DNA from 3 places in the Mesorhizobium salmacidum genome. Region 1 is predicted to be linked to each of the others. Evidence: predicted binding sites of a transcription regulator. Region 1 holds the regulator's gene; each other region holds the start of a gene.
What was found. The regulator LexA, encoded in region 1, represses DNA repair genes until DNA is damaged. The targets are predictions, from matches to a motif close to TGTTCNNNNTGTGTTCNG.

Region 1 (7,773 bases):
AAATCGTCGAGATCCTTGTTGGGGAAACGCACCTCGCCCTGGACCCGGTCCTGCACCACCGTCTCGCCCTCGGTCGGGGCCTTGATGCGGATGGCACCCTTGACGCCGGCGGGTGCCTCCGACGGGGCGCGGTCACGCCAGTGGCCGTTATAGCGTGGCGGCAGGCCCTTGGCGCGTGCTGCCTCGCGCATCGCCTCGAGCTCGGCTGAAGTCTCGTAGCTGTAATAGGCCTTGCCCAGGCGCACCAGCTCCTCGGCCACCTCCCGGTGGCGCGGCGCGCGCTCGAATTGGGAGACCGCGTCACCGTCCCATGATAGGCCGAGCCAGGTCAGGCCATCCAGAATGGCCGATGTGGCCGCATCGGTCGAACGCTCGCGATCGGTGTCCTCAATGCGCAGCAGCATCGTGCCGCCGGTGTGCTTGGCATAGAGCCAGTTGAACAGCGCCGTGCGCGCGCCGCCGATATGCAGATAGCCGGTCGGCGAGGGAGCAAAACGGGTGATGACCTTGTCGGGCATGGAACTCTCGGAAAACGTCTGAAGCTGAGTGCGGAGTGCGCGGACTTTCGCGCGTCGCGCGTTCATGTAGCATAGGGTGTCGAGGGCGCAAGGGGCAGACCCGATGACTGGACGAGGCCGAGGCTCGGATCGGGGCGAGGGCGCCATTGTCGGCGTCAGCGAGCGATCGCTGTTTGCGACGCCTCCTGCGATCCCGCTGCCATCGCCGCTCGTGGCTGCGCCCGCAACCCAGCCGCTGCAGGCGGATAGCCCATCGCCAACTCCATCTCCTGCCGCACGCAGAATTGTGCGCGTGCGCCGGCAAATCGGCCCGATATCCTTGCCTCGCCTGCGTCACGGCGTGGCCAAGGCGGCGGAGCTGGAACTCGACCGGGGCATCGCCTTCCTGCTGGTGCCGGTCTGCCTGGCCGTTGGGGCGATCTGCTACTTTTCGCTGGCGTCCGAGCCCGATTTTGCAAAGCCTGTCGCGGTCGTGGTTCTGGCGGCGGTCTGTGCATTCGTCTCGCGCTCCTGGCCGAAAACCCATCTGTGTTTCATGGCACTGCTGTTGTGTGTGCTTGGCCTGCTCGCGGCGAAGGTCGAAACATGGCGAGCCGGAACCCGGATGCTGGGCTCGGAAATCTCGACGCAACTGACCGGCCGCGTGATCTCGCTCGAGGAGATGGAGAGCGGCCGCATCCGGCTGACCATGGACGTGATTTCGACCGCCCGGCCGAAACTGCGCTACGCGCCTGAAAGGGTCCGGCTTTCGGCACGCAAGATACCGCCCGAAATGACCGCCGGCTCGCTTGTCACAGGTTATGCCAAACTGCTGCCGCCGACCGGCCCGGTGCGGCCGGACAGCTACGACTTCTCCTTCGACAGCTATTTCGCCGGCATCGGGGGCAGCGGCTTCTTTCTCGGCAATCCAACGGTTGTCTCCGCCGAAGCCGGTGAGATGCCGCTGCCGGCACGCGTGTTTTCAGGCATCGAAAATGCCCGCGAAGCCATCGCCGACCACATCAGGGGCAGCATTGGCGGCGCCGAAGGCGAGATCGCGGCGGCGCTGATCGTCGGCGTGCGGGCCGGCATTCCCGATGAAGTCAACGAAGCGATGCGGCGCACCGGCATCTATCACATCATCTCGATTTCGGGTCTGCATATGGCCCTGGTGGCCGGCACCATCATGGGTCTGCTGCGCGGCGCCTTCGCGCTGTTTCCAGGCTTTTCCGCGCGCCGGCCGGTGAAGAAATACGCCGCCGCCGCCGCACTGTTTTCGATCGCCGCCTATCTCGTCATTTCGGGCGTCGTCGTCGCGGCCGAACGCAGCTTCATCATGCTGGCGGTGATGCTGATCGCCGTCTTGTTCGATCGCGCGGCGCTGACCATGCGCAATCTGGCGATCTCGGCGATCGCCGTTATCCTGGTTTCGCCGCACGAGGTCGTCGGCCCGAGTTTCCAGATGTCGTTCGCGGCAACCGCAGCCTTGGTTGGCGCCTATGCCGGCTGGGCCGACCACCATGCGGGAAAGACGAGGCCTCCGCCGCCAAAGCGATCCCTACCCGGATTTCTGACGCGAAAATTCCTCTTGGCGACAGGTGGATTGGCGATGACGTCCATCATCGCCGGCAGCGCGACGGCACTGTTTGCCATCTGGCATTTCCAGCGGGTGTCGCCGCTCAGCCTGTTCGCCAATCTGGCCGTCATGCCAATCGTGTCGATCGTGATGTTCCTGGCCGTCGCCAGCGCGTTGCTGATGCCGTTCGGGTTGGATTGGCCGGCTCTCTACCTCATGGGCAAGGGCCTGACAGCGATGATCGCCATATCGGCGTGGATATCGGAGCGCTCTCCGGTCGATGGAGTCGGACTGATTTCGCAGCAATCCGTGCTGCTGGTCACCGTCGCGCTGGTCATCGCGACGATGGCGACGACGTGGCTCCGGCTCACGGCGGTGCCATTCGCGCTTGCAGGTCTGTTGACTGTGTCGCACACGCGCACGCCCGATGTGCTGATCTCGGAAGATGCGCGGCTGGTGGCTCTGTCGATCGGCAATGGCGAACTGGCCGTCAACCGGGAACGTCCGAACGAATTCGCAGCCGACAATTGGAAACGCGCTCTGATCTCCGAAACAATCGTGAAACCGGAAATGTTCGAGAAGACGGACGGGCAATTCGATATTTCCGCTCCCACCGACCTGCCGCAGGGATCGCCGTTTTATTGCCGCGAAGGCCTGTGCCTTGCCAGGCACCCTTCCGGCGCGATCATCGCCTATGTCGAGGATCGCAAGAACACCTGGAAGGCCTGCGCTTTCGCCGACCTGATCGTCGTCAATGACGCGACCGCCTATGACGCCTGCCATAATCCGCTGGTTCTGGTCGTCACCAAACGCCAGCTCGCCCGCAAGGGGAGTGCCGCCGTTTTCTTCGATCCCCAATCGGCCACGACCCCGGCTGAGATCGAATTCGCCGTCGATGGACCGTACCGGCCCTGGCACGAGCAGCGAAAATTCTCACGCGAGGCGAGGGGGCTGGCCCCCTATAAAAAGGCCGACAAGCCCGATGGCAAGCCAGTTCAGTAGCGCCTGATCAGCCCGACGAGCTTGCCCTGCACCTTGACCCGATCCGGTCCGAAGATGCGTGTTTCGTAGGCTGGATTGGCGGCTTCGAGCGCGATCGAGGCGCCCTTGCGGCGGAACCGCTTCAGCGTTGCTTCCTCCTCGTCGACCAGCGCCACGATGATTTCGCCCGGACTTGCTGTATCGGCATTGCGGATGATGACCGTGTCGCCGTCGAAGATACCGGCCTCGATCATCGAGTCGCCCTTGACTTCCAGCGCATAGTGCTCGCCGCCCATGATCATGTCCGGCGGCACCGAAATCGAATGCGTCTGATGCTGGATGGCATCGATCGGCACACCGGCGGCGATACGACCCATGACCGGGATGGACACGGCTGAAACAGCATCGTCGTCGTTGCCGACCGCGGGCAGGCGCGAAGGCGCCGTCGCCGGCCTGATCTGGCGGCCGGGACTGCCTTGGCCAAGGCTGCCCTGGATGACGCTTGGCGAGAATTTCTTTGCCGAATTGAGGCCCGGCGCGATCGAGTCCGGCAGCCGCAGCACTTCCAGCGCGCGCGCCCGATTGGGTAGCCGGCGAATAAAGCCGCGTTCCTCCAGCGCCGTGATCAGGCGATGGATCCCCGACTTGGAGGCAAGATCGAGTGCTTCCTTCATCTCGTCGAAGGAGGGCGGTATTCCGCTTTCCTTGAGCCGTTCGTGGATGAACATCAGCAGTTCATGTTGCTTGCGTGTCAGCATGGCGGCCCCCAAGGCATTGAACGAAAGGTCTGAACCAGAATCGAAAAACAAACCCAGAACAAACACTATCCGTTCCAGTTGTGTTCCGCAACCATTTAAAGTTTAATGAATTTGTTAACGCGTCTGAAGTTTTTTGCCGAGACAGCGGACTGCGGCCGACCCTTTCCGCGATCGGCAGGCATTGAAATCGTTTTGGTTAATGGCCTGTGGCCTATCCATTGATGGGCCTTGGCATCAGTCTTTCGGAGGGCTCTTCGCGGGCGGATTGTACAATTTATGGATCCATTATTCGCGGAACGAAACGAAACCAAAACGCCAACGATTGGTAGCTTTGGGGCGGCGATGGATCCGGGCGTTTGGCCCATTCCGGCCAGCGCATGCCAATAGGCGTCGCGGAAGCGCTGAAGTCACCCGGAACCCGCTTTCAAGCTGCCGGCGCGGGCGGCGTATTTGGTCGCGCCGCTGTCTTCGCTGTGGACATAGACGTGCAGGGTATAGCCGATATGCGCCGTCATCAGCGCCTTGGCCCGCTCGACGTCACGATCGAGTGCAGCTTCCATGATCGCTGTATGGTGTTCGATCGCAATCGCTTCGCACAATGCCTCCATCGCCTCTTCATAACCGTCCTTCAGGCCAGCCGCGGCCCGCAATGTCGGCGCCAGGCCGAGAAAACGATGATGCCGTCGCAGCTGATCGGCGATGGTCGAGCGGAATCGCATGAGCCAATTGGAAGTCGCCGCGCTCAGCAGCGCCGCATGGAAAGCTTCGTGGTTCTCGTCCCATTTATCGACGGCCGCATCCGAAGGATCGTCGACCGCGGTCTTGCAACGGGAGAGCCGGTAGTGGGCGGTGACAACGGCATCCTCCCACTCCTTGCCGCCTTTTTCCATCGATTCGAGGAACAGGGGTATCTCGACCACCATCCTGGCGCGTGCCAGGTCCTCCAGTTCGGCCCGCGATACCGGAGCGACGGTAAAACCACGATTGCTGATGGCGGTGACCAGGCGTTCGGCCTCTAGCCGCGACAAGGCTTCGCGCAACGGCGTCCAGCCAACACCATAGGTGCCGCGCAGCGCACTCAGCTTGAGCGGGGCCCCGGGCATGAGGCGCGTCGTCAGGATATCGCGCCGCAACAGCTGATAGGCTGCCTCCGTCTTTGTGGAGATCGTTTGATCCTGCATCGCGGTCCATCCATCGTCTGCCAAAGAAAAATTATATATGATGTGGGGGCATGGCAAGAATTATATATAATGTTTGACACGGGTTGGCGGACTGACCATGATCGCCGCAGTAGCCGCGCTGCAAGCGGCGTCGATCAAATCTGGGAGGAAATGATGTTGAAGTCGAAATCCGCTTGGCTGTCGGGGTTGTTGTTGGCCGGCGCATTGATGGTGAGCGCCGGCAGTGCCGCCGCCGATCAAATCCGCATCGGCATCGCCAATTTTGGCGAGCATCCGCAATTGAACGCCGCCATAGCCGGCTTCAAGAAGGCGCTGACGGACAACGGCTTCGTCGACGGCAAGGACGTCGTCTATACGGAGAGCCATACCAATTTCGATGCATCGCTGGTGCCGCAGATGATCGCAAAGCTGCAGGCCGAGCAGCCCAAGCTGATCTACACCATCACCACGCCGGTCTCGCAGATCGCCAAGAAAGCGCTCGCGGGCTCCGGCATTCCGATCGTCTTTGCCGCGGTCACCGATCCGGTGGCGGCCAAGCTCGTGCCGTCGTGGGACTCCGGTGATGAAGGCATGACTGGCGCCACCGATCTTCAGGATGTTGCCGCGGTGATGGCCTTCACCAAGAAGCTGTTACCAAACGCCAAGCGTTTTGGTGTGCCTTACAATCCCGGTGAAGCCAACGACGTTGCTCTGATCGAAAAGATCAAGGCGGCGGCACCGGCCGCCGGTTTCGAGGTCGTGGAAGTCGGCATCGACAACGTCAATGACATTCAGCAACGCATCGCCTCGCTCGCCGGGAAAGCCGATGTGATCTACGGACCGACCTCGAACCTGATCCAGCCGGCGATCGCCGCTGTCTCCGCCGCCGCGCGCCAGGCCGGTATCCCGGTCGTCAACGCCGATGACAGCGCGGTCCGCAACGGCACCGTGCCGGCGAGCTTCGCGGTCAATTATACGCAGGTCGGGACCAACGCCGGGAACATCGCGGCCGAAATCCTCAAGGGCAAGGATCCCAAGACGATCGCGCCGTCACGCCCGGCCTACAAGGACCACATGGCGTTGATCTCGCGCAAGGCGATGGCTGCGTTCGGCATCGAGATACCGGCTTCAATGGCCGATTGCGGCTGCATCGTCGACTGACATCGGCGCTGTGAGGGTGACGGCGCGGGCGCTGTCACCCCGAGGTCAGGGAGGAACGATGCTCGAGATCCGATCCGCGCGTAAAGTATTCTACAAGGGCCAGGCTGACGAGAAGATCGCGCTGGACGGTCTCAGCCTATCGCTGGCCACAGGCGAGTTCGGCATCGTCATCGGCTCCAACGGGGCCGGCAAGAGCAGCATGCTTAATGCCATTTCCGGCGCTCTGATCCTCGATTCCGGCCAGATTCTGATCAATGGCGCCGATGTGACTGGTATGCCGGTGCACAAGCGCGCCTCGAGACTGGCTCGCGTATTCCAGGATCCGATGCGCGGCACCGCCGCCAGCATGACGGTTGCTGAAAACATGCTGCTGGCTGATTTGCGCAGCAGCAAGCGCACCTTACGCCAGGGGCTGAACGCCACCCGCCTTGCGTCCTACAGGGAACGCCTGTCGATACTAGGTCTCGGCCTTGAAAACCGCCTCGACACACGCGTCGACCTGCTCTCGGGCGGGCAGCGGCAATCCTTGTCGCTGATCATGGCGGTCGGCGGATCGCCTGACTTGCTGCTGCTCGACGAACATACCGCGGCACTTGATCCGCGCACGGCCGAGATTGTCATGCAGGCGACGGTGCGCGCCGTCAGCGCGCTGAAGCTGACGACTTTGATGGTGACCCACAACATGCAGCACGCCGTCGACTATGGCAGCCGCGTGATCATGCTCGACGCGGGCCGCGTCCTTCTGGAAGTTAGCGGCGAGGAGAAGGTGAGGGTCACGGTTATCGATCTGATCGGCCATTTCTCCGTCAAAACCGACCGCATGTTGCTGGCGAGCTGATCACCATGGGTTTTGTTCAGGACATTCTCGCCAGCTTCGTCGCGATCATGCCGGTCACCATGGCGCAGAGCCTGATCCTGGCCTTTGTCGTGCTCGGGATCATGATCCCGTTTCGCATGCTGAATTTTCCCGATCTCACCAGCGAAGGCGCTTTTCCGCTGGGCGGCTGCGTCTGCGGCGTTCTCCTTGCCGCCGGCGCATCGCCGCTGATGGGCATCGCCGCCGCCCTCGTTGTCGGCTTCGCGGCGGGCTGCTGTACCGCGTTCATCCATCTGCGCTTCCGCATCCACACGCTTCTTGCCGGCATCCTGATGATGACGATGCTCTACAGCATCAACCTTCGCATCATGGGCAAGTCCAACCTCTCCGTGTTCGGCTCGCCGACGGTGTTCGACTGGGTGCCGTTCGCGCGGCCGGGTTTTCCCGCCAGCAAGATCGTCGTCGCTGGCCTTCTCGCGCTTATCGCCTTCATGCTGCTCTACATGTTCTTCAGGACCGAGAAGGGCACGGCCGTGCGCGCGGTGGGCGCCAATCCTGACATGGCCGAGGCGCAAGGCATCAATGTCTGGGCCGCGACCATAGGCGGTGTCGGGCTGGCGAGCGCGTTTTCGGCGTCAAGCGGCGCGCTGATGGTGCAGTCGCAGGGATTCGCCGACGTCAATATGGGGCTGGGCATCCTCATCAACGGCCTTGCCGCGCTGATGATCGGCGAGGCCGTCGTCGGCAAGCAGACGGTCTGGCGGCAGCTGCTGGCGCCTTTCGCCGGCGCGATCATCTACTACCAGCTGGTGTCGTTCTGCCT
Region 2 (7,773 bases), on a different contig from region 1:
CAAAATCTCCGACACGATAGTCTCAACCTGTCAGCATGATTTTGGTTGCGGCGATGACAAGGCCAAATGCCGGTGACATGATCGCCGCATGGACAATGAACGCATCGCCGAACTGTTCGAGGGCCTCGGTCCGGTCAGCATCCGAAAACTGTTCGGCGGCAAGGGCATCTATTTCGACGGCGTCATCGTCGCCATTGTCCTGCGTGGCGAATTGCTGCTGAAAGCCGACGAGCAAAGCGCACCGGATTTCGAAGCCGCGGGCTGCCGGCAGTGGACCTACACCGGCACGCGCCACGGCAAGCTGGTGGCAATGCCCTACTGGAGCATTCCCGACAGCGCTTTTGACGATCCGGACGAAATGACGGTCTGGGCACGCCGCGCCTATGAGGCAGGGCGGCGCGCCGGCAAGTGACCTACAAGGCCTTGGCGATCTCAGCCGCCAGCCTTGCATTGTTCTCGACCAGCGCGATGTTGGTCTTCAGGCTGCGGCCGCCGGTGAGTTCGAGGATTTTTCCCAGCAGGAACGGTGTCACCGCTTTGCCGGTGACGTTGAGGTCTTCGGCCGCTTTCTGCGCGGCTTCGATGTAGCCCGCCATTTCTTCAGCGGGGATTTCGTGGTTTTCCGGCACCGGATTGGCAATCAGCAAGCCGCCGCCCAAACCCAGAGCCAGGCGCGTCTGATAGAAATGCGCGATGTCATCCGGCTTGTGCAGCGTCAATGGCGCCCGGAACGGCGACTGCCGCGACCAGAAGGCCGGCATCGTCTCGCAGCCATGGCCGATAACGGGCACGCCGCGCGTCTCCAGCACTTCCAGCGTCTTTTCGATGTCGAGGATCGCCTTGGCGCCGGCCGAGACGACGATGACCGGCGTGCGCGCCAGTTCATCGAGGTCGGCCGAGATGTCGAAACTCTTTTCCGCGCCCTTGTGCACGCCGCCGATGCCGCCGGTGGCGAATACCTTTATCCCGACCATGTCAGCCGCGATCATGGTCGCCGCGACCGTGGTGCCCCCGGTGCGGCCTTGCGCGACGGCGAAGCCGAAATCGGCGCGCGACAGCTTCATGGCGCCACCCGTCATCGCCAGCGATTCGCGCTCGCCGTCGGAGAGGCCGATCTTGATGCGGCCGCCAATCACGGCGATCGTCGCCGGCACCGCGCCGCCGTCAGCGATGATCTTTTCGACATTGGCCGCCATGGCGCCATTGTCGGGATAGGGCATGCCATGGGTGATGATGGTGCTTTCGAGCGCCACCACCGGACGCCCGGCGGCCAGGGCTTGCGCCACCGGTGCGTGGATATCGACGAAAGGGCGGGCGGTTTCTGGCGTCATCTCTGATCTCCAATCCGGAGTGCGGCGCATCCACTGCGCTCTATGAATTTGCCGGTCTCATGCCACTTCCCTGGCATCCGGCACAAGGGCCAGCGCCGCCGCGAAGCTCGCCGCGGTGAATTCGGGCACCGCGTTGGCGCTTTCGATGGCCAGGATTGCCGCCGCGACGCCTTCGCGCAGGGCCTGGCGCAACGGCAGGCCGCGCAGCAGCGCCGCGACCGTCGCGCCCGCCAGCGCGTCGCCGGCGCCGGTGACATCGGCGACTTTTCTGGGGGCAGGTGGCACGATCGAGAAGGCGCCCGTACCGTCGAAACCCAGCACAGGGCCGCTGCCTGCCGTGACCACGCCGCTACCAAGGCCGCTGCTCCGCAACCCGTCGATCATTTCCCGCTCGCCGGCACTTGCGTTGACGCCGGCCAGCACAGCGGCCTCCCGTCGGTTCATGAAGAGTTGGGCCAGCCCGCCGAGCACCGGTATCAGCCGCGTCACCTTGGCCGGGGAAATCGCGATGGCGAAAACCGGTTTACCGGCGGCGAGCGACAGCAACCCCTCCAGTGCGGCCGACGGCAGGTTGGCGTCGCACAGGATGGCATCCGCGGCGGCCACTTCCTGGCGTATCTTGGAACGCCTGATCTGCTTGGGAAAAGCCAGGTCGTACAATGCCATGTCGGCAAAGCCGACGATCAATTCGCCCTCGCGATCGATCAGCGCTGTGTAGCTCGGCGTGGCACGATCGAGGAACACCGCCGAAAGATCGGCGATGCCTGCCTCGGCGATGGCCCGTGAAACCGTATCGGCTGACGCATCGCCACCGCGCACCGAAAGCAGCGATGCGCAGAGGCCGCGCCGCACCATGCTGCGCAACGCATTGAAGACGCCACCGCCGACATCCTCGCGCATCGTGCCGGGATTGGAGGCGGCCGGCACATAGGGGCCGGACACCTGGCCACGCCGGTCGATATGGGCACCGCCCACGGCCAGTATCTTCAAGGAATCCACCATGGCGGCGATATGACCTTTGTTGTCGGGACCGCACAAGCGCTAGAGTGCGCGACAGAGCTTCGCATGCAGGATGGCGATTCGGCCGGGCGATACGATCGAGCCGTCTGGCCCAATGCGCGGCCTGTTCCTGCCCGGGCGGAGCCTGTTCTGCCCGGGTTTGCGAGACAAAAAAAGAACAAATCAGGATATCGCTTGTTTTTCAATTGGTTGTCACCCCTTGCCAAATGAGAACAAAAAAGGTACAAAATGACAAGGATTACGGATTGTCCGGCCTTCATTGACGACCAAGGGGTGATGTATCATGGCTCAGAATTCTTTGCGGCTGGTAGAGGATAAGGCAGTGGACAAATCAAAGGCTCTGGATGCGGCGCTGTCGCAAATCGAGCGGGCTTTCGGCAAGGGCTCGATCATGCGGCTCGGCGCCAACGAGCAGGTCGTCGAGATCGAAACGGTGCCGACCGGGTCGCTCGGCCTCGACATCGCGCTCGGCGTCGGCGGTCTGCCGCGCGGCCGTATCATCGAGATCTACGGGCCGGAAAGCTCGGGCAAGACGACGCTGGCCCTGCATACCGTGGCCGAAGCCCAGAAGAAGGGCGGCATCTGCGCCTTCGTCGATGCCGAGCACGCGCTCGATCCGGTCTACGCCCGCAAGCTCGGCGTCGATCTTGAAAACCTGCTGATCTCGCAGCCCGACACCGGCGAGCAGGCGCTGGAAATTTGCGATACGCTGGTGCGTTCCGGCGCCATCGACGTGCTGGTGGTCGATTCGGTGGCGGCGCTGACGCCGCGCGCCGAAATCGAGGGCGAGATGGGCGATTCGCTGCCCGGCCTGCAAGCCCGCCTGATGAGCCAGGCGCTGCGCAAGCTGACCGCCTCGATCTCACGCTCCAACACCATGGTCATCTTCATCAACCAGATCCGCATGAAGATCGGCGTCATGTTCGGTTCGCCCGAGACGACGACCGGCGGCAACGCGCTGAAATTCTACGCCTCGGTACGTCTCGACATCCGCCGCATCGGCTCGGTCAAGGATCGCGACGAGGTGGTCGGCAACCAGACCCGCGTCAAGGTGGTCAAGAACAAGCTGGCGCCGCCCTTCAAGGTGGTCGAGTTCGACATCATGTATGGCGAGGGCGTCTCCAAGACTGGCGAACTGGTCGATCTCGGCGTCAAGGCCGGTGTGGTCGAGAAGTCGGGCGCCTGGTTCTCCTATAATTCGCAGCGTCTCGGCCAGGGCCGCGAAAACGCCAAACTGTTCCTGCGCGACAATCCCGACACCGCGCACGAGATCGAACTGGCGCTCAGGCAGAATGCCGGGTTGATCGCCGAAAAATTCCTCGAAAACGGTGGCTCAGAGGGCAATGGCGACGATGGTTTTGAGGACGAAGCCGGCGCGATGTAGGGCAGCGCCAGAGTTTGGCCATAAATCCAGCCTATTATCCGATGCTTAAGTAACAGAGTTCTGTAGTACCGCGTTCCAAACCGCCGGCCTTCGCGCCGGCGGTTTTCGTTTGCGTGCCTGCGCAAGTGCCGGTGCAAAGCGCGAATTGGCCCAATTCCGTGTTTCTGGACAGGGTCAAGAGCTACGGCTAAAAGGCCAACTCCATCTTCTAGAAAACACAGAGCCATCTCCCGCCGGTCCGGCCGGCGGCTCTCTTGAAAAGGCAGTATCCATGAGTGGCGTGAACGAGATCCGGTCGACATTTCTCGACTATTTCCGCAAGGAGGGCCACGAGGTCGTGGCCTCGAGCCCGCTCGTGCCGCGCAACGATCCGACGTTGATGTTCACCAATGCCGGCATGGTGCAGTTCAAGAACGTCTTCACCGGTTTGGAGAAGCGCCCCTATTCGCGTGCCACCACGGCCCAGAAAAGCGTTCGCGCCGGCGGCAAGCACAACGATCTCGACAATGTCGGCTATACCGCGCGCCACCTGACTTTTTTCGAGATGCTCGGCAATTTCTCCTTCGGCGATTATTTCAAGGAGCGCGCCATCGAGCTTGCCTGGAACCTCATCACCAAGGAATTCGGGCTGAAGAAGGACAAGCTGCTGGTCACCGTCTACCACACCGACGATGAGGCGGCCGGTTTCTGGAAGAAGATCGCCGGTTTCTCCGACGATCGCATCATCCGCATCCCGACCTCGGACAATTTCTGGGCGATGGGCGATACCGGACCCTGCGGCCCGTGCTCGGAAATCTTCATCGACCGTGGTGAGCACATCTGGGGCGGCCCTCCCGGCAGTCCGGAGGAGGATGGCGACCGGTTCCTTGAATTCTGGAACCTGGTGTTCATGCAGTATGAGCAGGTGACGAAGGAGGAGCGCGTCGACCTGCCGCGCCCGTCGATCGATACCGGCATGGGCCTGGAGCGCATGGCATCCATCCTGCAGGGGGTGGAGAGCATCTTCGAGACCGACCTGTTCCGTCATTTGATCGATGCTGCGTCCTCCGCGCTTGGGCGCGTGCCCGATGCGGAAACGGTTGCCTCCTACCGCGTCATTGCCGATCACCTGCGCTCGTCCTCCTTCCTGGTCGCCGACGGCGTGCTGCCGTCGAACGAAGGCCGCGGCTATGTACTGCGTCGCATCATGCGCCGCGCCATGCGCCATGCGCAGCTGCTCGGCGCCCGCGATCCGTTGATGTGGAAGCTGGTGCCGGCGCTGGTGCGCGAGATGGGCCAGGCCTATCCGGAACTGGTGCGCGGCGAAACGATGATTACCGAGACCTTGAAACTGGAGGAGACACGGTTCCGCAAGACGCTGGTGCGCGGCCTCGGGCTGCTCTCCGAGGCGACGGAGAAGCTCGGCGCCGGCGATATGCTGGATGGCGAGACGGCATTCAAGCTCTACGACACCTATGGCTTCCCGCTCGACTTGACGCAGGACGCGCTGCGCCAGCGCAGCATTTCGGTCGATCTTGCCGGCTTCACCAATGCGATGGAGCAGCAGAAGGCGGAGGCGCGCAAGCACTGGGCCGGGTCCGGCGAGGCCGCCACCGAGACGGTTTGGTTCTCCGTGCGCGAAAAAACCGGCGCCACCGAATTCCTCGGCTACGAAACCGAGCAGGCTGAGGGCCTCATCCAGGCGCTGGTCAAGGACGGCAAGACCGTTGACAGCGCCGCCAAGGGCGATGCGATCGCCGTGGTCGTCAACCAGACGCCGTTCTATGGCGAATCCGGCGGCCAGATGGGCGACACCGGCGTAATCTCGGGTGAGGGGTTCTCGATCGAGATTTCCGATACGCAGAAGAAGGCCGATGGTCTGTTTGTGCATCTCGGCAAGGTGATCGCAGGCACAGTCAAGACGGGTGCCGCGGTCGAACTGAAGGTTGATCATGCCCGGCGTTCCAGGCTGCGCGCCAACCATTCCGCGACGCATCTGATCCATGAGGCGCTGCGCGAGGTGCTGGGCACCCATGTCGCTCAAAAAGGCTCGCTGGTCGCGCCCGAGCGCCTGCGTTTCGATATCTCGCACAACAAGCCGATCTCTCCGCAGGAGCTCGAGGAGGTCGAGCGCATGGCCAACGAGATCGTCGTCCAAAACAGCCCGGTGACCACGCGCCTGATGTCGGTCGACGACGCCATTGCTGAGGGCGCGATGGCGCTGTTCGGCGAGAAGTATGGTGACGAGGTGCGCGTCGTCTCGATGGGCACGGGCGTTCATGGCGCCAAGGCCAACCGGCCTTATTCGGTCGAGCTTTGCGGCGGCACGCATGTCAGGGCGACCGGCGATATCGGCTTGGTACGCATCGTTTCGGACGGCGCGGTCGCCGCAGGCGTGCGCCGCATCGAGGCGCTGACAGGCGAAGCCGCGCGAAAACATCTCGACGAGCAGGACAGGCGGCTGAAGGCGGCCGCCGCCACGCTGAAGATCTCGCCGGCGGATGTGCCAGCGCGCGTCGAAGCGCTGCTCGAAGAGCGCAAGAAGCTCGAGAAGGACCTGGCCGAAGCGCGCAAGAAGCTGGCGCTGGGCGGCGGGTCGCCTGCCGATGCGCCGGCCGCCAACGAGATCGTCGCTGGCGTCGGCTTCCTCGGCAAGGCGGTTTCCGGCGTCTCGCCGAAGGATTTGAAGCCGCTGGCCGACGCCGGCAAGACTTCGTTGGGCTCTGGCGTCGTCGTGTTCGTTGGCGCTGGCGAGGACAACAAGGCGAGCGTCGTGGTCGCCGTCACCGATGATCTCGTCAACCGCTTCAGCGCCGTCGACTTGGTGCGCGTCGCCTCCGCCGCATTGGGCGGGCAGGGCGGCGGCGGCCGTCCCGACATGGCCCAGGCCGGCGGACCGGACGCGTCGAAAGCCAACGATGCGATCGCGGCGGTAAGGGCGGCTCTCGAGGCGGCGTAAGCGTCGGATTGGACTTATTACGACGGTTGGGAGGGGCGCTGCCCCGCAGCCATCTCAATCCTTGTCAACTAACCTTGTCGGTGCGCGCAAAGCTTGCACGCAGCGAGACACGAGCATACCAGTCCCGGATACCCGCAAACCGCGCCAGCAAGTCGCGCCCCTCGATCACCTTGACGAAATAGCCGATCATCGGCGCCGCATGCAGGTCGGCCAACGTCAGCTGGTCGCCAAGCAGCCATGGCCCTTGTGCCCTCAGCGACGTCAGCACCCCGAGCACTGTTTCGGCTTGCCGCAGCCCGTCGGCGATCAGCGCCTCGTCGGGCGCTTCTTTTTCCAGCCGCTCGACAGCGACGTCCCAGACCATCGCCCGATAGGCATAGGCATCGAGCATGCCGATGATCTGGCCCATCCTGGCGCGGCCGCGCGCATCGGCAGGCTGCAACGCCGGCCCATCGAAGGCCTCGTCGACATAGCGAGCGATCGCGCTGGTCTCGAACAGGCGGAACTCGGCGTGCTGGAAGGCCGGAATGCGGCCGAACGGATGGTGTTCGAGATACCAAGCCGGGACCCCCTCGGAGGCGAAGATGTCGAGCGGCACCAGCTCGCAGTCGATGCCTTTCTCCGCCAGCGCCATCCGCGTGATGCGCACATACACACTGTACTCCGCGCCGTAGAGGATTGGCCTTGTCAAGCTGTCAGCCCTTTGCTTTCGCCGGCCCTAAAAACCGAAGGCTTCTTTCGGAACCTTCGGCATTTGGAACTGCGGGTACCTACGCCATCGCCTTCTGCAAATTCTCGTCGATCTTGTCGAGGAAGCCGGTGGTCGACAACCAAGGCTGGTCGGGACCAATCAAAAGCGACAGGTCCTTGGTCATATAACCGCTCTCGACGGTCTGGATGCAGACCTTTTCCAGGGTCTCGGAAAAACGCTTCAGTTCGGCGTTGTCGTCGAGCTTGGCGCGGTGCGCCAGGCCCCGTGTCCAGGCGAAGATCGAGGCGATCGAATTGGTCGAGGTTTCCTCGCCCTTCTGATGCTGGCGATAATGGCGGGTGACAGTGCCGTGCGCGGCTTCGGCTTCGACGGTCTTGCCATCCGGCGT
Region 3 (7,773 bases), 100 kb from region 1:
TCGGCTTTTTCGCCTTTGTCGCCGGTTCGGTGGCGTTTGCCCTGTTCGGCGCCAATCGCCACCTTTCGGCGGGCGCGGATTCGACGATCACGCCACTGTTTGCCGGCGGCCTCGCCATGCGGGCCGATTATGGACTGATGCCGCGGGTGTAACGCGACTTTTCAGCCGCGGCCCGCGCGCCTGGCGCGATAGCGGCCCGGCGTCTCGCCCATGAGACGCCGAAACCGGCGATTGAACGTCGACAGATCGTTGAAGCCTGCCTCGAAAGCAATTGCCGAGATGGCATCGTTGGACGTGCGCAATCGCACCGCCGCGCGATGCAACCGGGTCCTGAGCAGGTACTGATAGGGCGTCATGCCGGCGACCTGCCGGAAGGTGCGCAGGAAATGATAGGGACTGGTCGCGGTCTCGTCCGCCAACGCCGGAAGCGAGATCGGCCCGTCGGCATCCAGTTCGATCCGCCGAACCGCCTCGGCAACCCTTTTCTGGTCGCGGCGGCTTGGGTCGCACCCGCCATGCGTGGCGCCGGAGAGCGTTGCCACGGCGGCACCCGCGACCCGCAGGGCGAGTTCCTCGAATGCGTCCGTGTCTGCCATGTCGCGCGCGGCTTCCGCCTCGGCCAGCAGCGGCGCCAAGGCCGGCAATGGCGGCAGGCGCGGCGCCGCGAAGCTGAGCGTCCTGGCGCCCGGCACGTCGGCCACGATCCGGTCCATATAGGCCGACCCGAAATGGAAGGAGAGGCAACGGTCGCCATTGCCATGCTCGTGCCCGCATTCGTAGCATGTGCCGGAATTGCCGAGCAGGAGGCTGCCTGGCGCGAGCACTGCCGTGCCTTGCTGCGCGCGGTAGCGGAACGAGCCGCTGGTGACGGCCGCAACGCAGAAATCCCGATGCGCTTCCTCGAATGGCCGATCGCCGGCGCTGGCCGTGCAGATTACATCCGCCACGTGCCAACCGGGTCCGGATGCAAGGGTATCCGCGGTCGCCGTCATGGCCGAAATATAGCAATTTTTCCCAAGCCCAGAACCCTGCCAGCACTTATTCTTGGCGGTCTCCTGACAAGAAGAGGCCGCTGCCATGTTCGACCAATCCTCATTTGCCGAAGCCTTGCACAGTCCCGGACCGATGGAAGGTCTCGCCGAAAAACTGAACCTTTACGGCCGCTTCGTCGGTGCCTGGACGTTTGACGCCTCGCGCCATCTCGAGGACGGCACGGTGCTGACCGGACGCGGCGAGGTGCATTTCGGCTGGGTGCTGGAAGGCCGGGCGATCCAGGATGTCTGGATCCTGCCCGCGCGTGACGCCGGTTCCTCGCCGTCGCTCGGCAAATGGACTTTTTATGGCACGACGCTGCGGGTCTATGACCCCGGCGTCGACGCCTGGCACATTTTCTGGAGCGACCCGCGCAACCAGTATTTCAGCCGCCAGCTCGGCCGCGCCGAAGGCGACACCATCGTGCAGGTCGGCGCCGACGGCACCGGCTCCTCCGTGCGCTGGAGCTTTTCGCGGATCACGAAGAATTCCTTCCGATGGCTTGGCGAGCGCTCGCACGACAAGGGTGCGACATGGCGGCTGGAAGTCGAGTTCCTGGCACGGCGGACGGCGACAAGATGAGGCTGTAATACATTGTAAGAATGGAGGAAAACATGTCCGATCATGTCTCGATCGGTATCCGCGACACCCAATGTGCCAGATGCGAAAGGGCCTCGTGACTATGGCGATTTCTTCGTTTCTCACTGCTCTCGTATCCGAAGCTCCCACAGCCGACCGAGCGAAAGACATGGACCTCTATGGATGGCTGATCGGAAGCTGGGAAATGGACACGGTCTGCCACCTTGACGACGGCACGATCCAGAAATGGACCGGAGAATGCCATTTCGGCTGGGTGCTCGAAGGCCGCGCGATTCAGGACATCTGGATCAGGCCCAGGCGCCCTGCGCGGCCCACCATGTATGGCACGACTTTGCGCATCTTCGATCCTGGGATCGGTGGCTGGCACATCATCTGGAATGATCCGCTCAACCAAGATTACTCGCGCCAGATCGGGCGGGCCGAGGGTAAGGACATTGTCCAGATCGGCGATGACTCGCGCGGTCTGCAAACTCGATGGCGTTTCACCGGGATCACTGCCAACAGCTTCCATTGGATCGGCGAGGAAAGACCTTCCGAGAGCGACCCTTGGCAAATCACCTATGAACATTTAGCCCACCGGGCAAAGCGCGTCGCCTGAATCCGTTTCGACGTGCGCCATACCGCGTCGAAATCTCCGGCCCTCCGACAGTTCCCACCGACCGGGCTTTGCTCTACCAATGCGGGTACGGGCCTGGCCCGGTGGGAGGGTCAGCGATGCCGAGTTTCGACAGCCTGTTCAATGCCTTCGTCACCATTCTGGTGACCATCGATCCGCCCGGCCTGGCGCCTCTGTTCCTGGCCGTCACACGCGGCATGAATCGCGAGGAGCGCAGCCAAGTTTCCGTCCGCGCCTCGATCATCGGTTTTCTGGTGATGGCGTTGTTTGCGCTGGCCGGCGCCTCTATCCTGTCGGTGTTCGGCATCACCCTGCCGGCGTTCCGCGTCGCCGGCGGGTTCCTGCTGTTCTTCATCGCCTTCGAAATGGTTTTCGAGCGCCGGCAGGACCGCAAGGAGAAGATCGGCGACGTCGCCATCACCAAGGACATGATCCACAACATCGCCGCCTTCCCGCTGGCGATCCCACTGATCGCCGGGCCCGGCGCGATGTCAGCGACGGTGCTGCTCTCCGGCTCGTTTCAGGGCTTTGCCGCGCAGGCGGCCCTGGTCGGCATCATTTTCGTCTGCCTCGTCATAACCTATCTGGTGTTCGTGCTGTCGGAACGCATCGACCGCATCCTCGGCCAGACCGGCCGCTCGATCCTGACCCGCCTGCTCGGCGTCATCCTGGCGGCCCTGGCGGTACAGTTCGTGGCCGATGGCATCAAGGCGCTGATGGCCGGCTGAGCGGTATAACGCTCATCCTACTTCGCCGCCGTATCGACGATCTCGAAATCATGCGTAAGCGCGGCCGTCTTGGCCATCATGGCGGAAGCCGAGCAATATTTGTCGATGGAAAGATCGATCGCGCGCTTGACCTTGTCGCGCGACAGTGCCCGGCCCTTGACGATGAAATGCATATGGACGCGAGTGAACACCTTCGGGTCGGTCTCGGCCCGGTCGGCGTCGAGTTCGACCACGCAGTCCTCGACCGCCTCGCGGCCTTTTTCGAGGATATGGACGACATCATAGGCCGAGCAGCCGCCGGTGCCGATCAGCACCAGCTCCATCGGGCTCGGTCCCGGCGTCTTGCCTTCCGGGCTGGACGCCGTGCCCAGCACGACCTTGTGGCCGCTGCCGGATTCGCCGACAAAGGTGCGTTCCTCGACCCATTTGACCCGTGCTTTCATCGCTCCGTCCTTTCAGTCGTTGATCGTGCCGACTGTCGGCTCAAAATCAACAATGCAAAACCCCGAAAGTCCGTGCAGGACCCTCGGGGCATCTCAAGCAACAAGCATTCGCCGTTTGGTACGGCTTCGATCAGAACGGGATCTCGTCGTCCAGCTCGCGCGACGAGCCACCGCCACCGCCCCCTTTGGAGCCGCCACCGCCGCCACGGCTAAAACCTTCGTTCGGGCTCGACTGGCCGAAATCCGAGCCACGGCTGCTGCCGCCACCGCTGTAGCCGCCGACCTGGCCGCCCTCACCCTGGCCGCGCGCGTCGAGCATCTGCAGTTCGCCACGGAATTTCTGCAGCACGACTTCGGTCGTGTATTTGTCGGCACCGGTCTGGTCCTGCCATTTGCGCGTCTGCAACTGGCCCTCGACATAAACCTTCATGCCCTTCTTCAGATATTGCTCGGCCACCTTGGCAATGCCCTCATTGAAGATCACGACATTGTGCCACTCGGTCTTTTCCTTGCGCTCGCCGGAATTCTTGTCGCGCCAGCTTTCCGAGGTGGCGATGCGGATGTTGACGACCGGCTCGCCCGAATTCAGGCGGCGGATTTCAGGGTCCGCGCCGAGATTGCCGACCAGAATGACCTTATTGACGCTACCCGCCATGATATTTCTCCGCGCTCATCCGAAACAAATTTTTGTCGCAGCACCTTACAGGCTACCGACGTCGGTCGCCTGCCAAGGCTGGCTTTTCCCACAAGGTTTTTGTTCCCTTTTCGTTCCTATATGCACCGCCGCTGATTGTCAAGGAATGGCAGCAATGCCCGAACGAAGCATATGGGTCTCAAAACACCGCTTGCCAAATCGATAAGTATCGACTTATGCTTTCGTCATGATCGAAGCAGAGATTTTCCGCGCCCTGGCCGACCCGACGCGCCGCGCCGTCTTCGAGCGTCTCGCCACCAGCGAGATGAGCGTGTCGGAACTGCGCAGCGGCCTCACGGTATCGCAGCCGGCCGTCTCCCAGCATCTGGCGGTGTTGCGCGGCGCTGGCCTGGTGGTGGAGCGGCGGGCCGGCCGCAACGCTTACTATCGCGCCGATCCGCAGGGGCTTGCCCCGCTGCTCTCCTGGATTGAACGCTATCGGACGTTCTGGCCGGAACGCATCGAAAAACTGAAGGCCGTTTTGAAGGACATGGACCAATGAAAAACGGCGGATCAATGAAAGACGCAAATCACCTCGAAATCGCTCCAGATGCGCTCGAATTCGAATACGACCTTGCCGAGCCGCCGGAAAAGGTTTGGCGGGCGCTGACCGTGCCGGAATTGCTCGCCGCCTGGATGATGCCGAACGACATCAGGCCGCGGCCCGGCAGCCGCTTCGCCTTCGCCGGGCCTGACGCGCCGATCGAATGCGAGATCCTCGACGCCGAGCCCGAGCGCCTGCTGCGCTATTCCTGGCGGGAGCAGTCCGACGATGCGGCGCACCCGCTCGACAGCACCGTCACCTTCACGCTCGCCCGTACCGTTTCCGGCGGCACGCATCTGCGCATCGTCCATGACGGCTTTGCTCGCAAGGCAATGCCCGCTGTTGCGATGGCGGGGGCCGGCTGCCGGCTTTCGCTGCTCGGGGCCGGAACGCCTATCGCCGCGAACACACCACGCCTTCTGCTGCCACGCGCGGCCTGAACACGGAAAATCGGAGAACTGAAATGAGTGGTGTTGCCAGCCTTGTGCCGATGGTGATCGAGCAATCGAGCCGCGGCGAACGTGCCTTCGACATTTTTTCGCGACTGCTGCGCGAGCGCATCGTCTTCATCAACGGCGAGATCAACGACGACGTCTCGGCGCTGGTCTGCGCGCAGCTTTTGTCGCTGGAATCGGACAATCCCGAGAAGGAGATCTCGCTCTACATCAACTCGCCTGGTGGCATGGTGACCAGCGGCTTCGCCATCTACGACACGATGCAATATATCAGCTGCCCGGTCTCGACCGTGTGCATGGGCTTTGCCGCATCGATGGGATCGTTCCTGCTGATGGCAGGCACGGCCGGGCGCCGCATCGCGCTGCCAAACGCCACCATCCTGCTGCATCAGCCGCTGGGCGGCTTCCAGGGCCAGGCTTCCGACATCCAGCGGCACGCCGAACGCATCGGCCAGACCAAACGCAATATGACCGAACTCTACGCCCAGCATTGCGGCCGCAGCTATGAAGAGGTCGAACGCACGCTCGACCGCGACCATTTCATGACGGCCCGCGAGGCCCAGGCATGGGGCATTGTCGACCATGTTTTCGACACCCGCAAAAAGGCGGCGTGAGGCAGAGCCCAGATCAAATCCTGCTAGGTGTCGAAGATTTGACGATATCGGTCTGGTTCCGGTGGCGGCAGGTCCCTATAAAAGGGGATGGACACTCATCGATCCAGAACATCGCACCGTGTCACCGGCGCCATGGTGCTCGCAATCGTCGGTCTTGCGTCCAGTTCGGCACTTGCCGACGACGCTTCATCGTCAGCGCAAAGAAGCGCCCTGCCCGGCGTGGCCGGCGACTATCGCATCGCCAAGCCGGCCCCGGTGCCCGAACCCGACGACGCGTTCCCCAGCAGCGGCAATGGGCAGTTCAAGATCGGCAATACGGATGTCAGGATTTCCGGCAGCATCACGGTCGATGTCGGAGTTGGCGGGATCAAGCCGCCCAGGTAGGCCGAGGTCGGAGGCCTGCGAACTCAAGCCCAGGCCCAAAATAAGCCCCGCCGTGCCTTGGGCAAACGGACGGGGCTTTTTTTGGATTTTTAATCCATGCTTGCCGGGAGCGTACTGCCGGCGTTGATTTCGGATGCTTCGCGGCATTCAGCCGACGATCCGACCAATAGTCTCTGATTTTGACGGATACGGCAGGTCACGGTTTGTCGGGTGGCGCAAACGCCCGCCTCTGGCACTTATGCCTGCCGCGGCTCCAGTGACGACTGAAGCCCTGGGGGACTATCCGGTGGCGTCATGCTCCGCTCCTGTGTCCGTTGCGACATCGTCGTGGCGAAGCGCAAATCGCAGATGCCTGCGGCGTCTCGCAGGCCGCCTTGGGGCGGCGAGGCCATCGAAAGACGGCCGGCTTCGCTGACTTCCGAAGACTGCTCCCGTGAGTTGGCCGCGTCAACCATCAATAGCCGGTTACGGAAAAATGTGATCACCGGGAGCTTACGTTCAGGTCAGTTTCCGCACAGCTTTGTCAGGAGCGTGTTCGGCCTTTGTTCTTTCCGCTTGCCCCTTCGCGCGAAAGACGGTTAAACGACTTCTGTCGGGAGTTGTGGCGTCTCTCGACGTGGCGGCAAAAAGACCTACATAGGGGATGGCTGGGAAAACCCGCCAATCCCACGAATTCCAGATCTGAGGCGGCGACCGGCGATGGCCGACCATAAATTCCTATCCATTCGCGGGGCGCGCGAACACAATCTGAAGAACGTCGATCTCGACCTGCCGCGTGACAGCCTGATCGTCATGACCGGCCTGTCGGGCTCCGGCAAATCGTCGCTGGCCTTCGACACCATCTATGCCGAAGGCCAGCGCCGCTATGTCGAGAGCCTCTCGGCCTATGCACGGCAATTCCTCGAAATGATGCAGAAGCCCGACGTCGACCAGATCGACGGCCTGTCGCCGGCCATTTCCATCGAGCAGAAGACCACGTCGAAGAACCCGCGTTCGACGGTCGGCACCGTCACCGAAATCTACGACTATATGCGGCTTCTCTTTGCCCGTGTCGGCGTGCCCTATTCGCCGGCCACCGGCCTGCCGATCGAGAGCCAGACGGTCAGCCAGATGGTCGACCGGGTACTGGCGGTCGAGGAAGGCACGCGCCTGTTCCTGCTGGCGCCCATCGTGCGCGGCCGCAAGGGCGAGTACCGCAAGGAACTGCTGGAGCTGCAGAAGAAAGGGTTCCAGCGCGTCAAGGTCGACGGCGTCTTCTACGAAATCGCCGATGTGCCGGCGCTGGACAAGAAATACAAGCACGACATCGACGTTGTCGTCGACCGCATCGTCGTGCGCGGCGACCTTGCCACGCGTCTCGCCGACTCCATCGAGACGGCGCTGAAGCTGGCCGAAGGGCTGGCGGTGGCCGAGTTCGCCGACAAGCCGCTCGACGCCAGCCAGACCGGCGAGGATTCGGTCAACAAGTCGAAGAACGAGACGCATGAGCGCATCCTGTTCTCGGAAAAGTTCGCTTGCCCGGTGTCCGGCTTCACCATTCCGGAAATCGAGCCCAGGCTGTTCTCCTTCAACAACCCGTTCGGCGCCTGCCCGACCTGTGACGGTCTCGGCAGCCAGCGCGCCATCGACCCCAACCTCGTGGTGCCCGACGAGAACGTGTCGC

Region 2: recA (recombinase RecA) is a predicted target of LexA. The motif match lies at 2,560-2,577, and genes of this name have one in related genera.
Region 3: O7A60_RS13870 (single-stranded DNA-binding protein) is a predicted target of LexA. The motif match lies at 4,175-4,192, and genes of this name have one in related genera.

The regions. Positions count from the first base shown of each region.
Region 1 is NZ_JAPYKS010000009.1:141,602-149,374, forward strand. Features, by position in the region: gene gltX (glutamate--tRNA ligase) at 1-518, opposite strand, end outside; gene O7A60_RS14420 (ComEC/Rec2 family competence protein) at 622-3,075, shown strand; gene lexA (transcriptional repressor LexA) at 3,069-3,812, opposite strand; gene O7A60_RS14430 (GntR family transcriptional regulator) at 4,220-4,993, opposite strand; gene O7A60_RS14435 (ABC transporter substrate-binding protein) at 5,147-6,133, shown strand; gene O7A60_RS14440 (ABC transporter ATP-binding protein) at 6,192-6,971, shown strand; gene O7A60_RS14445 (ABC transporter permease) at 6,977-7,773, shown strand, end outside.
Region 2 is NZ_JAPYKS010000010.1:127,881-135,653, reverse strand. Features, by position in the region: gene O7A60_RS15675 (TfoX/Sxy family protein) at 89-412, shown strand; gene O7A60_RS15670 (pseudouridine-5'-phosphate glycosidase) at 414-1,331, opposite strand; gene O7A60_RS15665 (carbohydrate kinase family protein) at 1,389-2,333, opposite strand; gene recA (recombinase RecA) at 2,635-3,735, shown strand; gene alaS (alanine--tRNA ligase) at 4,007-6,673, shown strand; gene O7A60_RS15650 (glutathione S-transferase family protein) at 6,738-7,364, opposite strand; gene O7A60_RS15645 (NADP-dependent isocitrate dehydrogenase) at 7,444-7,773, opposite strand, start outside.
Region 3 is NZ_JAPYKS010000009.1:39,620-47,392, reverse strand. Features, by position in the region: partial or broken gene O7A60_RS13900 (SulP family inorganic anion transporter) at 1-134, shown strand, start outside; gene O7A60_RS13895 (helix-turn-helix transcriptional regulator) at 162-992, opposite strand; gene O7A60_RS13890 (hypothetical protein) at 1,078-1,614, shown strand; gene O7A60_RS13885 (hypothetical protein) at 1,781-2,230, shown strand; gene O7A60_RS13880 (MarC family protein) at 2,347-2,976, shown strand; gene O7A60_RS13875 (OsmC family protein) at 2,994-3,419, opposite strand; gene O7A60_RS13870 (single-stranded DNA-binding protein) at 3,550-4,074, opposite strand; gene O7A60_RS13865 (ArsR/SmtB family transcription factor) at 4,301-4,615, shown strand; gene O7A60_RS13860 (SRPBCC family protein) at 4,612-5,097, shown strand; gene O7A60_RS13855 (ATP-dependent Clp protease proteolytic subunit) at 5,121-5,726, shown strand; gene O7A60_RS13850 (hypothetical protein) at 5,814-6,110, shown strand; gene uvrA (excinuclease ABC subunit UvrA) at 6,810-7,773, shown strand, end outside.